One region of the Paenibacillus sophorae genome, then DNA from elsewhere that is predicted to be linked to it. Evidence: riboswitches for the same ligand, from Rfam matches in the RefSeq annotation. Region 1 holds a riboswitch; each other region holds the start of a gene.
The links. A riboswitch is a leader RNA that binds a small molecule or an ion and turns the genes downstream of it on or off. The one in region 1 is predicted to bind cobalamin.

Region 1 (4,212 bases):
TGCGGTCCTTCTCCTTAAGCGGAAGTCCTTCGCGCACCGCCGGCTCGTCCACCTGAATCATTTCCACTCCGGCGCTTTCAAGCGCCAGAACCTCCTGCCGCAGCGCAAGCGCAATCTGGTTCGCTACCCGCTCCCGGCTTAGATCGTCGCGAACGAATGACCAGTTCAGAATCGTGACCGGCCCGGTCAGCATGCCCTTTACCGGAAGCTTCGTCAAAGATTGCGCATAAACGCTTTCCTTGACGGTCATCGGTTCGGTGAAAGCGACATCGGCGTAAATGACCGGCGGCTTGACGCAGCGGGAACCGTAGGATTGCACCCAGCCATTCTGCGTGAACAGAAATCCATCCAGCTTCTCCCCGAAGAACTCCACCATATCTGTCCGTTCAAATTCGCCGTGCACCAGAACATCCAGACCGATGTTCTCCTGAAGAGCGATGGCGTCCACAATTTGCCGGTGGATAAAGTCGTCATAGACTTCCTGGCTCAACTCGCCCTTGCGCCATTTCAGCCGCGCCTGCCGGACTTCCGGCGTCTGCGGAAAGCTGCCGATTGTCGTTGTCGGCAGCAACGGCAGACGCCACTTGTCCTGCTGGCGCTTCGCCCGCTCGGCATAGGCCGGACTCCGCCGGTCAGGCAGCTCCGTCAAGCCGCGTTCAAGCTCTGCCACGTCCGCGCGGCTGCGCTCGGGCAGTTTGCGGAAGGCGGCCAGCGCAGCCTGCGTCTCGGCTAACGAAGCCCCGGCGGCGTCACGGCCTTCAAGCAGCGCCCGTTTCAGCAGCGCAAGCTCTGCCAGCTTCTCATCGGCAAAGGCCAGCGCGTTCCGCACCTCCTGCTTCAGCTTCTCCTCGCTGCGCACCGTCACAGGCACATGCAGCAGGCTGCTGGATGGCTGCAAAATCAGCTTGCCCTCCGGGACAAGGGCAGCCAGGCGCTGAGCCAGCGCCAGCTTATCGTCCGGGTCGCAGCGCCAAATCCCGCGCCCGTCGATCACTCCGGCTCCAAGCGTCTTATCCCCCGGCCAGCTCAGGCGCTCAATCGCTTCCAGATTGGCCCCGCTGTCGTGTACAAAATCGAGTCCGATTCCCTGCACCGGCAGTTTAAGCAGGGCTTCAAGCGGCTCGGCGGACTCAAAGTATGTCTGCAGCATAATGGAAAGACCCGGAACAGCGGAATGAAGCTCGCTATAAATATCGCTTAGAAGCTCAATATCCTCTTCCCGCAGTCCGGTCACCACAGCAGGTTCATCTATTTGAACCCAAGCCGCCCCCTCCCGCTCCAGCTCCTGCAACAGCTGCACATAGACCGGCAGAAAGCGCTGGGCCAAACTGCGGATTTCCGATAGGGCAAAGCCCTTGGACAGTTTCAGGAATGTATAGAGTCCAATGACCACGGGCTTGCCGTCAATGCCTGCCTGCTTTTTAGCGAACCGGTATGCGGCAAGCGGTTTGTTCTCTGTTAGAACAGGTGTAAGATCCCCAATCTCCGGCACGATGTAATGGTAATTCGTATTGAACCATTTCGTCATTTCGCATGCCGCCGCCCGGGAATTACCCCGTGCCATCGCAAAATACAAATCCAGTCCGGCAGGTCCATCTTCATACCGGTACCTGGGCGGCACAATACCGAACATGACTGCCGTATCCAGCACATGATCGTAATACGTGAAATCCCCGACAGGAATCAGATCGATGCCCGCCTCCTGCTGCTTGCGCAGATTATCCAGCTGAATGCGGTCCATTTCCGCCCGCAGCTGTTCCTCCTGGGTTCGTCCCGCCCAGTAAGCCTCCAGCGCTTTTTTCCATTCCCGGTTCGCGCCGATTCTTGGATATCCGAGATTGCTTATTTTTACTTGAGTTGTCATTTCCATGCTCCTCCTATTCGACTTATCCTACTGTAATCTTTCACAAAACATCATATTCCGTTGTTTAAGGAAGTAATATCTTATCCACCTCGGAAGGCCCGCTTCCTTTTTCCCATAAACGATCCAACAAAAAGGCGTCCTTCCTTAAAAGCGCAAGAGGAAAGACGCCTACGTTAATATCACGTTTGCGATCCAACACCTCCCTATCTCCCGTAGGTTCAGCAGTGCGTCGAAACAGGCAGGTCTCCTGGCTGCGGCGTCATCGTCATCAGCGGCCTTCCCGTCAGCGCTGGGCTGACAGTGGCATAAAGGGCCGAAAGACTCTTCCGTTACAGTGGCGGGACCGCGTCGGCTTTGCACCGAGCTTCCCTTTTAAGCTCCGGAACTCTCTATTCCGGCAAGCACCTGTTTCCGTTATTTAGTGAATGGTTGATGAGTACAACTTTTATGTTACGGCAAGACCCTGCGGCCCGCAATAGGAGACAGGGGTTCTGGTTATATCGATACCTGATAACCGGTTAAAAGAAAATAATATAGACCAGGGCGGCCAGCACGATGCGGTAGATTGCGAACGGCAGCAGCTTGATCCGGTTGATCAGCTTCAGAAAGAACCGCATCGACAGCAGCGCGAATACGAAGGCGCTGATAAATCCGGCGATAAAGAACGGCAACGCATCCAGCGTAAAATACTGCCAGTTCTTGTAAAGCGAGATCAGGCTTGCGCCGGCCATGATCGGCACGGCCATAATAAAGGTGAAGTCAGCGGCGGCCCGGTGGCTCAGGCCAAGAAGGACGCCTCCCGAAATCGTCGAGCCGGAGCGGGAGAAGCCGGGCCAGAGAGAGAAACACTGGATCAAGCCCACCGCAAGCGCTTGCCTGTATGTAATCTGGTCAACACTCTGCGTCCTGACGCGCTTCGGAGCAAATAAATCCGCGCAGATCATAAATACGGCGCCAATTACAAGACCGATCAGCACAGTTGATGTCGAGAACAAATATTCATCAATATAATCTTCGAATAACATTCCTAGCAGACCGGCTGGAATTAGACCTGCAATAACCTGCCCAAGCTTCAGACGGCCCCCGGTCTCTATCTGCGCCGGCTGGCCGTCCGGGACCGGTTCAAGCGAGCCGCGGCTGAAGCGTTTCAGTCCGAGCAAATCAATAAAGCGATTCCTGAAAATGACGACAACCGCAAGGATTGAACCGAGCTGGATCACGACTTTAAATGTATTAGCCGTGTATTTTCCGAGAAATTCCTGCGATTTCAACCACATATCATCGACAATAATCATATGCCCTGTAGAGGATACTGGGGCGAATTCGGTCAGGCCTTCAACCAGACCAAGTACGATGGCTTTAATAATGGCTAGCAGATCCAAGCTTACGCCTCCTCAATGATTAGATTTCAATATTTTTTCTTTATACTGTTGCTTAAACACCGGACGTAATTTCTGAAACTTGCAGCCCTATTTTTCAAGCAAGAAACTCTAACGCACTCTCTTGTCATCTGACTTCCAGACTTGCGAATGCCCCAGGTAAATATGCAATAATGAAGGAATAGATTACACATGACGGAATAATGTTGGGAGGATGTCCATTGCTTGCACGCCTGCGCGCATTCATATCTGCCTGGAGGGATTACCCCAGGGAGAAAGGGGAGCTGATCGGACAGCGTTACGAGGTGCTCTCGCGGATCGGCATGGGAAGCTACGGGCTGGCTTACCGCTGCCTGGATAAACTGGAGAGACGCCAGGTGGCCGTCAAGCAGGCCAAACCGAGCAAGCGGGATACTGGAAAGCAGATGCTGAAGCGGGAACGGGATATCCTTATGCAGCTGGATCATCCCTATATCCCGGCCTGCAGAGATTATTTTGAGGAGATGGGTTCTGCTTGGCTGGTTACCGATTATATTGAAGGTTATACATTGGAGCAGCTGATTTTCGAGCAGGGATGCATATTTGGGGAAAAAGACACCCTGCGCTTCGTCTTGAGCTTGATGGAACGGGTAAACCATGTGCATGAACGCGGCTTCGTGCACCTTGATTTACGCATTCCCAACATCATACTCCGGGGGGATGATATCTATTTGATCGATTTCGGTCTGGCCCGCCGGATCGGGGACGAAAGCCCGAGTAATGACGGCGAAGCGGAGCGGGATAAAGACGGACTGCCGAAGCGCATGCCCGCGTCCAAACAATCGGATTTGCACGACATCGGACATCTTATGCTCTTTATGCTGTATTCAGGGTTTACCCCCACGCCGGGCGGCGGCGAGCGCAGCTGGTCAGAAGAGCTGGAGCTTACGGCGGGGGTGCGGCACATACTGCTGAGACTGCTTAACGAGG
Region 2 (4,212 bases), 2.8 Mb from region 1:
CTGAAGGAGGGCCGGGGGGCAGAGCCATTCGCCCGCCTGCCGCTTGCCTTCTACCACAGCCGTTCCCGCGAGGGAGGGCCGCTGGAGTACGACGCGCTGCTGGAGCATGTCCGCCGCAAAGCGGATGGCGATAAAGAGGCGGTGTACCGCTTTTTGGCCTGGTCGCAGGATAGTCCGCTATTTTCCATTTCCTCCAAGAAGCTTCATCCGGGCTATCGGCGGGCTATTCTGAAGTATTTTGCGGGCCATGACCGTGAAGCTTTCAAGAACCGCGATTTTCGTAAAAATTATATGGCCGCAGCCAGACCGGCTCTTCAAAGCGTCTACGGCGAAGCCCGGTCGCAGTTGGCCCCGCCGCTGGCGCGGTGGGTGCGCCGCAGCCCGTCTCGGCTGATGATCTTCGGCGCGGCCGTCATCGTTCTGGTAATTGCCGGAGTTCTGGCCGCCAGCTTACTGAAAGGCAGCGGAGACGAGGCCGCTCCGGCAGCCTCGCCGCAGCCTTCGCCTTCGCAGGGGACGGGGAACGTGAGTTATCCTGAAGCTGCCGCTTATCTTGAGTCTGGCGACGGTAAGGGCGGAAGCTCGCTGATGTTCGCCTTCGCCTCTGCTGACGCCTGCCGAGAGTTTAACCCTGCCGAGATTAAAGTGGATTCCGGAACAGGAGAAGCTGTCATATATAAAGTTGGCGGTCTGGACCATAGCTGTGGGGCTCCGGGATCCCCAGCTCCTTCGGGCACCGCGGACGCGGGGGATTCCGGCGCTGCAGGCGTTACGGGAACGGCGGTGGATGGAAACGGTGGAACGGGCGGGAATGGAACGGATGGAAATCCGGCGGACTTAGAGACCCATCCGGAAGGAACGGCATCCGGCGGAGCGTCTTCGCCGGCTTCGGCTGCTCCAACGGATTCTATGGAAGATGCGGCCGGAGCAGCCGGTTCGCCTTCACCGTCAGGAGAGCCGCTTGCCGCTTCTAGCGCGCCGGTATCCCCGGTCCCGGCCGATAATGGCCCCGCACCGTCAGGACCAGCACCTTACCAGGTGAAGGTAACGCTGGTTTCTTCTCCGGAGCTGTCTGCCGGAAGCATGATCGAGGCCGAAGACTACACGCTGGTCCTGATGGATGATCCGCGTCCGGCATCATCTCCGGCGGCTCCCATAAGCGCGAGCCCGGCGGCGGAATAACGATGAGCTTCCCGTTTATTTTTACGCTTGAATGGCTGGCAATGTATGGACAACCCCTCCGATAACCGATATGATAAAGATTGTCGAAAATTTAATATATTCTTAAAAAGGTGCGGGTCTTGAAAGCCCGCTTAAAAGGGAAGCCGGTTGGAGTCCGGCGCGGTCCCGCCACTGTATATGCGGAGCGATCCTCTGAAATCTGCCACTGTTCTCGTAGAACGGGAAGGCGAGAGGGAGCGGTGAGGCATGAGCCAGGAGACCTGCCTTTTCTAGTCAAGGCCCGGGTGTCCTTCGGGGGGTGAGGACACGCGGACATTTGCGCGCGGCTGATGCTAAGGATGATTGAAGGCATCGGTTCCGGCCCGATTTACTGAAAGACCGTCCCTCTTTGGGGCGGTCTTTTTTTGAAATATAAGACTTTATAAGCTTCACGCCTATCGTTTGGTCTTATATTTTTACGAGAAACGTACCTGCGTCTTGAAAAGACGCCGTCAGGCGTTTCTTCTTACTTGGGAGACTCCCACAAATTCAAGAGAAAGAGGTTGAGTAATGAAGAGCAGGATTTCTTCCAAAATGTTTGCGCTGGGAATGTCCTTATTGATGATTTTCTCATTGCTGGGCGTGCCGTTTGCTCCGGCTGGACGGGCTCTTGCCGAGACGGCGGCTGCCGGTTACCAGGAAGAGGGCGTAACGGATGCCTTGAACGCTGCGGACGCGGCTTCATCATCACAGTCGGTCAGCGTAACGGATGCCGTTTATTCTGCGGCGGAGTATATTCTGAAGCAGGGCGTCGCCTCGGAATGGCAGGCGATCGGCTTGGCCCAGGCCGGGTATAAAGTGCCGGATTCTTACGGGGCCGAGCTTCAGAATAGAGTAAAGAACGCAGGGGGGAATTTCTCCTCGGTAACGGATTACGCCCGAATCGCTCTGGCAGTTAAAGCAATCGGCCAGGACCCGGCGAATTTCGCCGGCAGCAACCTGATTGCGGCCATTTATAACAACGAAGGAATGTCCGGGCAAAGCCTGAACAATCCCATCTACGGCCTAATCGCACTGGATTCCGGCAGCTATATGGTGCCTTCCGATGCAAAATGGACCAGAGATAAACTGGTTCAAGAGATTCTTTCCGCACAAAATGTTGATGGAGGATTCCCTCTTAATGCAGGAGGACCAAGCGGGCCTGATACCACGGCAATGGCTTTGGCCGCCCTGTCTCCATACAAGAGTGAGTCCGCTGCTGCCACTGCGGGGGAAAGAGCCGTACAGTGGCTGTCCGCTCAGCAGAATACGACCCACGGAGGCTATGGAGACAGCAGTGAAAGCGTATCGCAGGCCATTATCGGGCTGACATCATATGGTGTTGATCCGGCCGGTTCCGGCTTCACCAAGAACGGCGGCAATCTGATCAGCCGCTTGATGAGCTTTAGGGCGGCGGACGGAAGCTTCGCCCATATGCTGGGTGAAGGAAGCAACGCTCTGGCAACGGAGCAGGCGCTGCAGGCGTTGGTCGCCTACAACCTATTCAGCAGCGGCGGCGACAGCAACCTGTATGATTTTATCGATCATCCGCCGGCTGTGCATCCGCTTGTCCATGTGAGTGTAGCCATCGAAGGGCCGACGGCGTCCTTGGGCGAGGGCAGTGTGTACGGCGGCAGCGCTTTGGATGCGTTGAACAAGCTGGCGGAAGCCAAGGGAATTGCGGTTGTCAGCAAAACAAGCCAATACGGCACCTATATTAGCGAGATAGCCGGTATCCGAGAGAAGAAGTATGGAGGCTATGACGGCTGGAACTACATCGTTCAGCGCGGTACTCAGTGGGTCAGCGGTTACAGCGCCATTAACGACTTTGCGCTTCAGGACGGGGATCGGCTCTATATTTACTACGGAGATTACAGCGTCACTCAACTGGTGGATTCCGTAACATTTTTGCCGCTTCAGCCTAAGGAAGGCAAGCCTCTTGAAGTAACGGTTAATAAAAAGACATGGGACTGGGACGGAAATCCCGTAGTCGCGGCGGCTTCCGGGGTTACCGTTTCCATCGGCGGCAAAACGGCTGTTACGAACGATCAGGGCACAGCGTCTTTTGGAACCGATCTGACGCCTGGAACCCAGACACTCCAAATTACCGGCTACCAGGACAACGCCGCGCCGACTGTCGTGCGCTACACCGGGTCTGTTACGGTTTTGCCGAAGGAAGTGCCAGTGTCTTTATCGGTAGAAGGGCCGCAGGGAACGCTCGCAGAAGGCCCGGTAGGCGCGTCCAATGCGCTTGAGGCGCTGCAAAGGCTGGCTGATGCCAATCATATTGCGCTGGATATTACGCAATCGTCATTCGGCAGCTTTATCAGCGGCATAGGCGGAATCAGCGGCGACATGAACAACTGGTGGTCGTTTGTCGTTCAGCGCGGCGGCCAGTGGATCTATCCGAGCGTCGGCATCAGCGACTTTGAGCTCAGGGCTACGGATAAGGTGCTGGTCTATTACGGAGGATACTCGACCCAGGTTGTCCAATATTTGGAACTTTCGCCTTCGCAGCCTCAGCCGGGGCAGGCTTTTACGGTAAGAGTCACTCAAGTTCAATGGGTGTGGAATAACGCAACCTTCAGTTCTGATCCTGTTACTTCACCGGCTGTCGGCGCGAAGGTAAGTGTTGGCGGACAGACGGCGGCAACGAATGACCAGGGCATCGCTTCCTTCAGCGGCCTATCGGCCGGTAGCTATACAATCGAAGTGACTGGTTATCAGGCAGGCGGTGCGCCAAGCTTGGTGCGGTATACGCAGCAGCTGGCCATTTCCGCGCCGCAGGCGGTTTCCGAGGCAACTATTTCCGTTGTTGGCGATACTGTAAAAGGAACGATTCTTCCAAGAACTTCCGTTACTCTGGGTACGGGGGATACTCCTTATAGTCTGCTTCTCCGGATGCTTGGCAGCGGCAAAGTAGGGGCACGGACAAGTTCGGGGGGCGTATACGTCTATTCGATTGACGGTCTGGCCGAATTTGACCGGGGCGCCGAGAGTGGATGGAAGTAT
Region 3 (4,212 bases), 1.2 Mb from region 1:
CTTGATGACACACAAATAGCTGCACAGCAAAAAAGCAAAAAGCCAAGCATAAGCTTGAAACAACCGGTATCCCGTTGACAGAACAGCGGTGGAAATAACAAATTAAAAAAATAGAAGTTGACAAATTAATATCCTGAGGTTAATATTCAAGACACCGTGATAACCGAGTAAATAAATTGGAATTAAACGGGCTGTCGAATAATGTTGACCGGAACTTCGGAGACGTCATTCCATGAATCTATGGAATACGTCTCTTTTTTTCGGGTGGTAGAGACTAGGAGGGTGAGAACACATGGGCTGCGGGGGCTTAACACTGGAACATCGGCATATAGGCGTGATGTGGAAGACGGTTTCGGAGGACTGCAACCTGGCCTGTGATTACTGCTACTACAGTACATGTGGCGGCAAGCCGGGACCCAAGATCAACCGGATTGATTCCGCCATTCTGGAAAAATTCATTAAAGAATATATGGCCCGGTCACGGGGAGCGGCTTCCTTTGCCTGGCAGGGAGGGGAGCCGCTGCTCGCGGGTCTGGATTTCTTTGAGGAGGTTGTATCGCTTCAGGCTCGTTATGCTCCGAAAGGGACAAGCATCGGCAATTCCATTCAGACGAACGGGACGTTGATTAACGACCGCTGGGCGGCTTTTTTTAAAAAATACAATTTTCTGGTCGGCGTAAGTCTGGACGGTCCTGAAGCTATTCATGACGCGCGGCGGGTGGACTCGCGCGGGCAGGGCAGCTTTCACCGGGTAATGAAGGGGATCGAGCAATTACGGCGGCATAACGTGGATTTCAATATATTGTCCGTCATTCACAAAGGCAATGTAGGTAATGCTGCCGAGATCATGGCTTTCTTTGAACAGGAAGGCTTCAGCTACGTCCAGTTCATTCCTTGCATGGATTTCCGGTCGCAGGAGCCGGACAAGCCGGGTGTTTACGATATTACGCCTGCGGAATACGGCCGATTTTTGCGTGAAGCCTTCGATTATTGGTATAACGGAGGGAATCCGCGGGTTTCCGTGCGTTTTTTTGACAACATGCTGGCCGGTTATACGAATCGGGAGGCAGAGCTGTGCATTCATCGAGCCGAGTGCCCGACCACGATTATTCTAGAGCAGAACGGAGACGCCTATCCGTGCGACTTTTACATTTCTCCTGAATGGAAAATCGGCAACGTGGCAACACACTCCATTGAAGACATTTTGAAGCATCCGTTGTACAATCGATTTCTTGGGATGAAGCCTACGCTGCCGGAGGGATGCCGGAGCTGCGAATGGAAACGTCTCTGTCATGGCGGTTGCCCGCGCAACCGGGAATGGGGAGCGGAGCTAGAGGCCAAGGGCAGAGATTATTTTTGCGCCAGCTATAAGGAGATTTATGCATATGCAGACGAGCGGATGAAGCAGCTTGGAGACAGCGTCAGAAGCAACCTGTTCTGCCAAAACGTGCAGATTTACTTAAAAGGAAAGCTCCCAGACCGCAACGATCCTTGCGCCTGCGGCAGCGGCAAGAAATATAAGCAGTGCTGCTTGGGACTGGTCACAGTCTGATTTTAGAATTAAAATCAGATTAATTTCATATATTGCAACCAGGTGCCCTTGCGAGATCAAGGGGTAACAGGGAATCGGGTGAAAATCCCGAGCGGTCCCGCCGCTGTAACCGAGGAGCCTCCTTCTTTTATGTCACTCAGCAGCAAGTCTGGGGAAGACAGAAGGCAGGCAATGATACGGAAGCCAGAAGACCTACCTGGATGTGCACACCAATCATGCCTTCGGAGAAAAGGAGTGGTGACGAAACATGAACTCGCATTTTAGCTCTGCTAAACATGTCGTTTATAAACGTTCCCATTGGTAAGTCCCGAATCTGCAAAGGTTGCCCCGGGGCTTTTTTTGTGTGAAAAAATAGGATTAAGAAAGAGGGAATCATCAATGTCAACGATATCGCTTATACTTCTTGTTTTTGTGCTGGGTCTACGTCATGGACTGGATGCGGATCATTTAGCTTTTATTGATGGACAAACCCGTTACAATTGGCGGATGGGCAGCCCGATCGCCCGCTTTGTAGGTACACTGTTTTCATTTGGTCATGGAGCAGTCGTGGCTGGTATGGCGACAATTCTCGGAATGTTTACCCAAAATTTTAGATTTCCTGAGTACTTTGATACCTTTGCAACCTGGGTATCAATCATATCCCTATTTATCATTGGAACCATAAATATTATTAATCTAATGCGTTCCAAATTTAAAAATGAGGAATTTAAACTTAAGGGGATTAAAGGGAAGTTTATTTCGAATGTTGCGCGGGGAACAACAAATCCATTTTTAATTATTTTAGTAGGAGGGATCTTCGCACTGGCTGCCGAGACCATTAGTCAAACGTCTGTTTGGGCACTAGCAGCCGCCGGCAATTCATTCACATACATGCCTCTAATTCTGGGACTTATTTTTATGCTTGGAATGATGATTACCGATACCATCGATTCTCTAATTACGTTCAGAATGATGAACCAATCAAGCAGTTTGGGGCAATCGGCTTCAAGAATCATTGGATGGGTGATTGTTGCGCTCGCTTATGGTGTTTCTTTCTATCAGGCATTCACTTACTTTAATCCTTGGGCAGAACTTGATTTCGAAATCGTAGGGATTATTATTTTCTTATTCTTACTTCTTTGCTTTGTCCTTGTTAATGTGCGAGCGAAGTTAAAGACAGTCCGTTGATGAATCCACTTATTTATTTTGCAAGGTTTGACGCTTCGCGGCTATTTGAGTACCATCAATAATGAATTTCGATATCGATAATCAACGAGTGACCGCATGGCCAAAAGGAGAGGGCGACGATGTTCCGGTTAAAGGGAGTAAAAGCCAGAGGGGTTCTGTCCATCACAGACTTAACGATACCTGCAAAGAGAATAACCTGCATTGTAGGTGAGAGCGGCAGCGGAAAGACAACCTTGCTTCGGTTGTTGAACCAGTTGGACAGCCCGGATGAAGGCGAGATTTGGCTGGGTCAACATCTTTCGAGTGAAATGGACCCCACCCAGTGGAGGAGAGGTGCGGTGATGGTGCCGCAAGCCACGATCACGTTCAAAGGGACGATAAGAGATAACCTGCAGATCGGTTTGTCTTTTGCCGGTAAGCCTGAAGCATCCAATGAACAATTGGAGGAGGCGCTTCATCTCGCCAGTCTGGAGAAAGATATGGAACAAAATGCGGAGGATCTCTCAGGCGGGGAAAAGCAGCGTTTAGCCCTTGCAAGGGCTATTGTGATGAATCCGATGGCGCTCCTTCTGGATGAACCGACTTCAGCACTGGATGAAGACACTGCGGATACGGTAATGCAGAGATTGACCACATTCATTCGTGAAAACGGCAAGACACTCGTCATGATTACGCATTCCCGTTACATTGCCGATACATACGCCGATTTTGTTATTGAAATGAAAAATGGAGTGCCGCAGGGGAACGGGAGGGATGTTGAGTGAACGGAACGATTGATTTATTATTTTGGCAGCTGGCCGCAGCCTATTTGTTCGTGATTCTTCTGATTGTAATCGTCAGAATTAAAGGTATCCCGCGTGAAAAGGAGATATTGATCGCAACAGCTCGAATGACCCTTCAGCTCATTCTGGTCGGGTACCTGCTGGTATACGTATTTGGGCACGCTCATCCGGTGTATACCTTGCTGCTTGTGGCTGTTATGCTTGTGTTTTCTATCCGGACGATTAATAAACGGGCAAAAGGAAAACTGTCCAAAGCCATGAAACGAAGCATTGCATTTTCGATGACTTCCGGGATTTTGGTCAGCCTTCTCTATTTTATTTTCATCGTCTTGCAGCTGGCGCCCTGGTACGAACCAAGGTATGTCATTCCAATAGCTGGGATGATTGTTGGCAATTCGATGACAGGGATCGCGTTAGGCGTGAATTCCCTGACCGAAGGCATGCACGGCCAAAAAGATAAAGTGGAGGCGGCGCTCATGCTTGGGGCAACACCGAAAATGGCCGCGCGGGAAATTGTCAACCAGGCATTCGATTCCGCTATGCTGCCCACCATTAATTCGATGGTCGGTATGGGTATCGTGTTCTTACCTGGAATGATGACGGGACAAATCTTGTCCGGAACATCGCCAATCGTAGCCGTCGAATACCAGATAGCTATTATGCTGGGTATTGTCGGGAGCGTCTCGTTATCCGTAATACTTTTCGTACAGC
Region 4 (4,212 bases), 2.1 Mb from region 1:
CCCGGCGCCACTCCCACCTCAAAAAGAGCGTTCAGATTTCCGGCGGCAGATGGGGCGGACGGGTTCGCGGCGGCAGACGGGGCGGAACCCGCGTAGCCCCCGGAGACGATGCCTTTGGCCTCGAGGATTTGCAGCGCCTCCATAGCCGCTTCAAGAGGGCTGAACGAACCCGCACTGTATGAGGCGGGTGCCGGGAAATCAGGCTGGACGGACCCTGCTTCACCGCTCTCTCCGGCCTGTTCCTTCGCCCCCAGAGACCACGGCTCCGCCGCTACTTGAAGACGCTCGCTGGGTCTTAGTCTCTGCTCTTCCGAGTCCAACGTATATTTCCGCTGGTAGCCTCTCGGCGTAATCATTAAGCCGTCATATACCACCGTCGAGGAGTTACCGATAATAACCGTGGTGAGCATCCCTATTTCATACTCCAGCATGTCTGCGAGCGTGGTAAGCACCACCTGCTGCCGGTCCCGGTAAGCGCTCTTCACCAGGCCTACCGGCGTATCCGGGGAACGGTACCCCAGCAAAATCCGCTGAGTCTCGGCGATCTGCCGGGTACGTCTCCCGCTTCTCGGATTATAAAGAGCGATGACAAAATCCGCCGCAGCCGCCGCTTCCACACGTTTGGCGATGGTGTCCCAGGGGGTTAAATGATCGCTCAGGCTGATCGTACAGGCATCATGCATAATTGGCGCCCCTAGGAGCGCGGCACAGGAGTTGATCGAGGATATTCCGGGAATAACCTCTACTTCCACTCCTTCATCAGCATTCCATTTCTTTTCCATCAACACTTCATAGATTAGCCCGGCCATTCCGTATACCCCAGCGTCGCCGCTGGAAATAACCGCAACCGTCCTACCCATATACGCCTGCCGTACAGCTTCCTGGGCACGGCTTACTTCTTCCGTCATGCCCGTTCTTACGATCTCCTGTGTGGTCAGAAGGCCCCGGATCAAGTCCACATAAGTGTTATAGCCAATAATGACTTCACTTTCCTCGATAGCCCTGCGGGCACGATCCGTAATATGTTCAAAAGCACCCGGGCCAAACCCGATCACCAACAGTTTGCCTCTCTTCTGTTCCATTGTGCTGCCTCCTCTGTATGAAACAACTATCCTATCCCCGTAACGCCAAGCTTTCCTTAGAGGAAGCCGGGTTCGTAGACTCACTGAACCGCAAAACCGAATTCATCTTCTTCGGGGGCCGGACTCGGGATGCCGAGATCTTCAAATGTGGCCATCTTCGCAACCAATTGGAGGGCCGATTCGATTACAGGCAGGGCGAGTGCGGCTCCTGTCCCTTCTCCAAGGCGCATGTCCAGATACAGCACAGGCTTCAGCCCAAGCTCATCCAGAACGATCCGGTGCGCCGGTTCAACGGACAAATGGGAAGCGAATAAGTAATCCTGGCAGCGTGGTTCGATCCGGCAGGCAGCCAGCGCCGCAGCCCCTGTAATCACCCCGTCAATAACCACCGGAACCCTGCGTGCCGCCGCTCCCAATATCACACCCACCAGCCCGGCGATTTCGAGTCCCCCTACCTTGGCAAGCACGTCGACAGCGTCACCCGGATTAGGCCGGTTGACCTGTATCGCCTGTTCGATCACCTTCGTTTTGGCGGCTAACGCTTCGTCGTTGATACCCGATCCCTTTCCGGTGATCTGTTCTACCGGATGGTTAGTGAACACTGCCGTCATGGCGCTGCTCGGAGTCGTGTTGCCGATGCCCATTTCCCCTAAACCGATCACTTCGATCCCTTTATCAGCAAGCTCGTAAGCCGTATCAATCCCAACATGAAGCGCGGCAACCGCTTCTTCCTTGGTCATTGCCGGTCCTTTGGCCATATTGGCCGTTCCCGGGCGAACTTTCCGCTGCACTACACCTTCCGGCAGGTCTGTCAGCAAAGTCCCGATATCGACAACGTGAACCTCCGCCCCCGCTTGATGTGCGAGCACATTAACAGCAGCGCCTTGGCGAATAAAATTCGCCATCATCAGCCCCGTAACTTCCTGCGGATAGGCGCTGACGCCTTCCTGAACGACCCCATGATCGCCGCACATCACGATAATCGCTTTATTGTCCACACTCGGCTCCACGCTGCCCGTTATACCGGCAAGCCTTACAGCGATCTCCTCCAGACGGCCAAGACTTCCCAAGGGTTTGGTTAAGTTGTTAACGCGTCTTCTCATTTGATGCATCGATACAATATTCAGCCGTTCAATCCGATTGACCACCTGCAATAATTTTTCCACGTAAATCACAATCCCCTCTATCATCTATTAGAGACGTATGTAACAACAATTTGAGAAACAAAAAAAGCACTCCCTACACAAAAAGAGCGTAGAAGTGCCGTTAATCGCCGAAATACAAGCGTGCTCCCCCTTCCTATCCTCGTAGGTCAGTCGTGCTGTTGAAAAAGGCAGGTCTCCTGACTTGTGGATCGGACGCAAAAACCGAGATCATAATGACCCGGTTGCTTAAAGCCTTCCCGTTTGACACAGTGGCTTAAGCCTGCTCTCCATTTACAGTGGCGGGACCGCGACGGATTTTCACCGTTCTTCCCTTTTAAGAAACGCCTCAGCGTTTCACCTTTTCACTCATATGCTGTTGTAGACAAGATATGCTTACAATACGCCTATTATAACTTGAGATTTAAAGAGAAGTCTAGCTTCGTGCCATCCCCGGTTGGGATGAGCTCAACCGTTGTGATCGAAACGGAGATGCACTTGCCGCCCGAATCAAAGTGTAGGTATAGACAATGCGCTCTTCCGATACTTTTTTATTGCGAGGGTGCTCGGCCCTATCACCCCTCTTTCACAAGTAATCCCAATAAGCTAAAACTTGCCGGCTCCGCCGTTCCTAGTTCCTCCGTTTTTGCATGATCAATCGCGGATACTACCTTGGTAAAGGTCTCAATCTGCTCATACATCAGGTCTAAATCTATTTTTTCAATATATCCATTGCCTCCTACCACACAAAGGTAATCGGGTCCTGGCACAAGGGATATCGTTGGGATGTTCGCTTCGTAAAGAGGCTGGCCTTCTCCAAAATAAAATTTGCCTTTGGGCTTCGAGGTGATGGTTCGGACTTTTGTGCGTCCTTGAATGGCGTTCAGATAGATCCTGTCCATGGCCGGATTGCCATCCCAAACGCTCGATTGTAATTCCAGCTACTGCTTTCTTATTAGTTCCTTCTCCTTCGATTGCGCCACTCTTTAGGAATTTGTGAAAAGTATTTAGCCATAGCGAGCAGGGCAATTCCCCCATTTTCCTCACAAGTATTCGGACCGTCCGTGTGGGTGTTTAAAATGATCGTCTCGTCATCATTCATGCCAGGCAGCACAGCGTATATCGTATCACTCCCTGCTGTATGATCAACCTCTGCATGCAAAGCTTCCGTTCTCCTGTAGCACGGACAATCCCCAGCTTCTGGCTTGCTGAATTTCAACTCTCCACAGATCTCCGGATTCCACAAGAATCAAACACTGTGCTCCTCTTGACCGCTAACATATTACATGTTATGTTTTTTGTAATTTGTAATATAAAAATAGGGCTTTCCGCCTAATTCAATGGAAATGGGGTGAATCACGATGCCGAAAACTGGATTAACTTCTGAAGAAATCAAAGAAAAGGCTTTGCAAATCACAGAAGAAAAGATTCGTTATTATGGATTCGATAAGTTCCGCTTAACGGATATCGCCAAGGAGCTGAAAGTAAGCCATGCCGCTCTCTACAATCATTTTCCCGACAAAGCGGCTCTGCTTGACGCCATTTCCGAACGTTGGCTAGCCCGGATGGACAACACGCTGGAACTCATAACCCAGCAAGAACGATCCCCGCGCCGGTTGATTATCGAATGGTTCCTGAAATATCACGAACTGAAAAAAGAGAAGGTTCTAAAAGATCCTGAGCTTTACAAATCGTTCAATATGGCAGCGGAGCTGCTGAAGCCTTTTATTGTACAGCATTTGCATAACGTAAATGAGCAGCTTGTGGCGCTGGTTCAAAAAGCGATAGCTGCCGGAGAAATCCGCGGAGAACCGGAAAACGTGGCTGTACTCCTGCTGGAAGCCACCACCTCCTTCCACCATCCGCGGATGGTGCTGGATCATAAAGATGAACAGCGGGAGATGCTGCTGCAAAAGGTAGTCGAAGTATTGCTGGACGGGTTCCAATGAGTATAGTGTGAGGAGAGAGATTTTGTGAAGATCGTCAAC

Region 2: another riboswitch for cobalamin. It lies ahead of KP014_RS08055 (S-layer homology domain-containing protein); the one in region 1 lies ahead of metE (5-methyltetrahydropteroyltriglutamate--homocysteine S-methyltransferase).
Region 3: another riboswitch for cobalamin. It lies ahead of KP014_RS17130 (HoxN/HupN/NixA family nickel/cobalt transporter); the one in region 1 lies ahead of metE (5-methyltetrahydropteroyltriglutamate--homocysteine S-methyltransferase).
Region 4: another riboswitch for cobalamin. It lies ahead of cobT (nicotinate-nucleotide--dimethylbenzimidazole phosphoribosyltransferase); the one in region 1 lies ahead of metE (5-methyltetrahydropteroyltriglutamate--homocysteine S-methyltransferase).

The regions. Positions count from the first base shown of each region.
Region 1 is NZ_CP076607.1:4,804,348-4,808,559, forward strand. Features, by position in the region: gene metE (5-methyltetrahydropteroyltriglutamate--homocysteine S-methyltransferase) at 1-1,864, opposite strand, end outside; cobalamin riboswitch at 2,085-2,288, opposite strand; gene KP014_RS23315 (undecaprenyl-diphosphate phosphatase) at 2,383-3,246, opposite strand; gene KP014_RS23320 (serine/threonine protein kinase) at 3,465-4,212, shown strand, end outside.
Region 2 is NZ_CP076607.1:1,719,743-1,723,954, forward strand. Features, by position in the region: gene KP014_RS08050 (GAP1-N2 domain-containing protein) at 1-1,182, shown strand, start outside; cobalamin riboswitch at 1,274-1,464, shown strand; gene KP014_RS08055 (S-layer homology domain-containing protein) at 1,732-4,212, shown strand, end outside.
Region 3 is NZ_CP076607.1:3,625,979-3,630,190, forward strand. Features, by position in the region: gene KP014_RS17120 (sugar porter family MFS transporter) at 1-78, shown strand, start outside; gene KP014_RS17125 (anaerobic sulfatase maturase) at 293-1,552, shown strand; cobalamin riboswitch at 1,578-1,766, shown strand; gene KP014_RS17130 (HoxN/HupN/NixA family nickel/cobalt transporter) at 1,931-2,719, shown strand; gene KP014_RS17135 (ABC transporter ATP-binding protein) at 2,839-3,483, shown strand; gene KP014_RS17140 (ABC transporter permease) at 3,480-4,212, shown strand, end outside.
Region 4 is NZ_CP076607.1:2,682,997-2,687,208, reverse strand. Features, by position in the region: gene cobJ (precorrin-3B C(17)-methyltransferase) at 1-1,082, opposite strand, end outside; gene cobT (nicotinate-nucleotide--dimethylbenzimidazole phosphoribosyltransferase) at 1,163-2,248, opposite strand; cobalamin riboswitch at 2,398-2,604, opposite strand; gene KP014_RS12635 (hypothetical protein) at 2,800-3,126, opposite strand; gene KP014_RS12630 (hypothetical protein) at 3,180-3,386, opposite strand; gene KP014_RS12625 (TetR/AcrR family transcriptional regulator) at 3,586-4,173, shown strand; gene KP014_RS12620 (methyl-accepting chemotaxis protein) at 4,198-4,212, shown strand, end outside.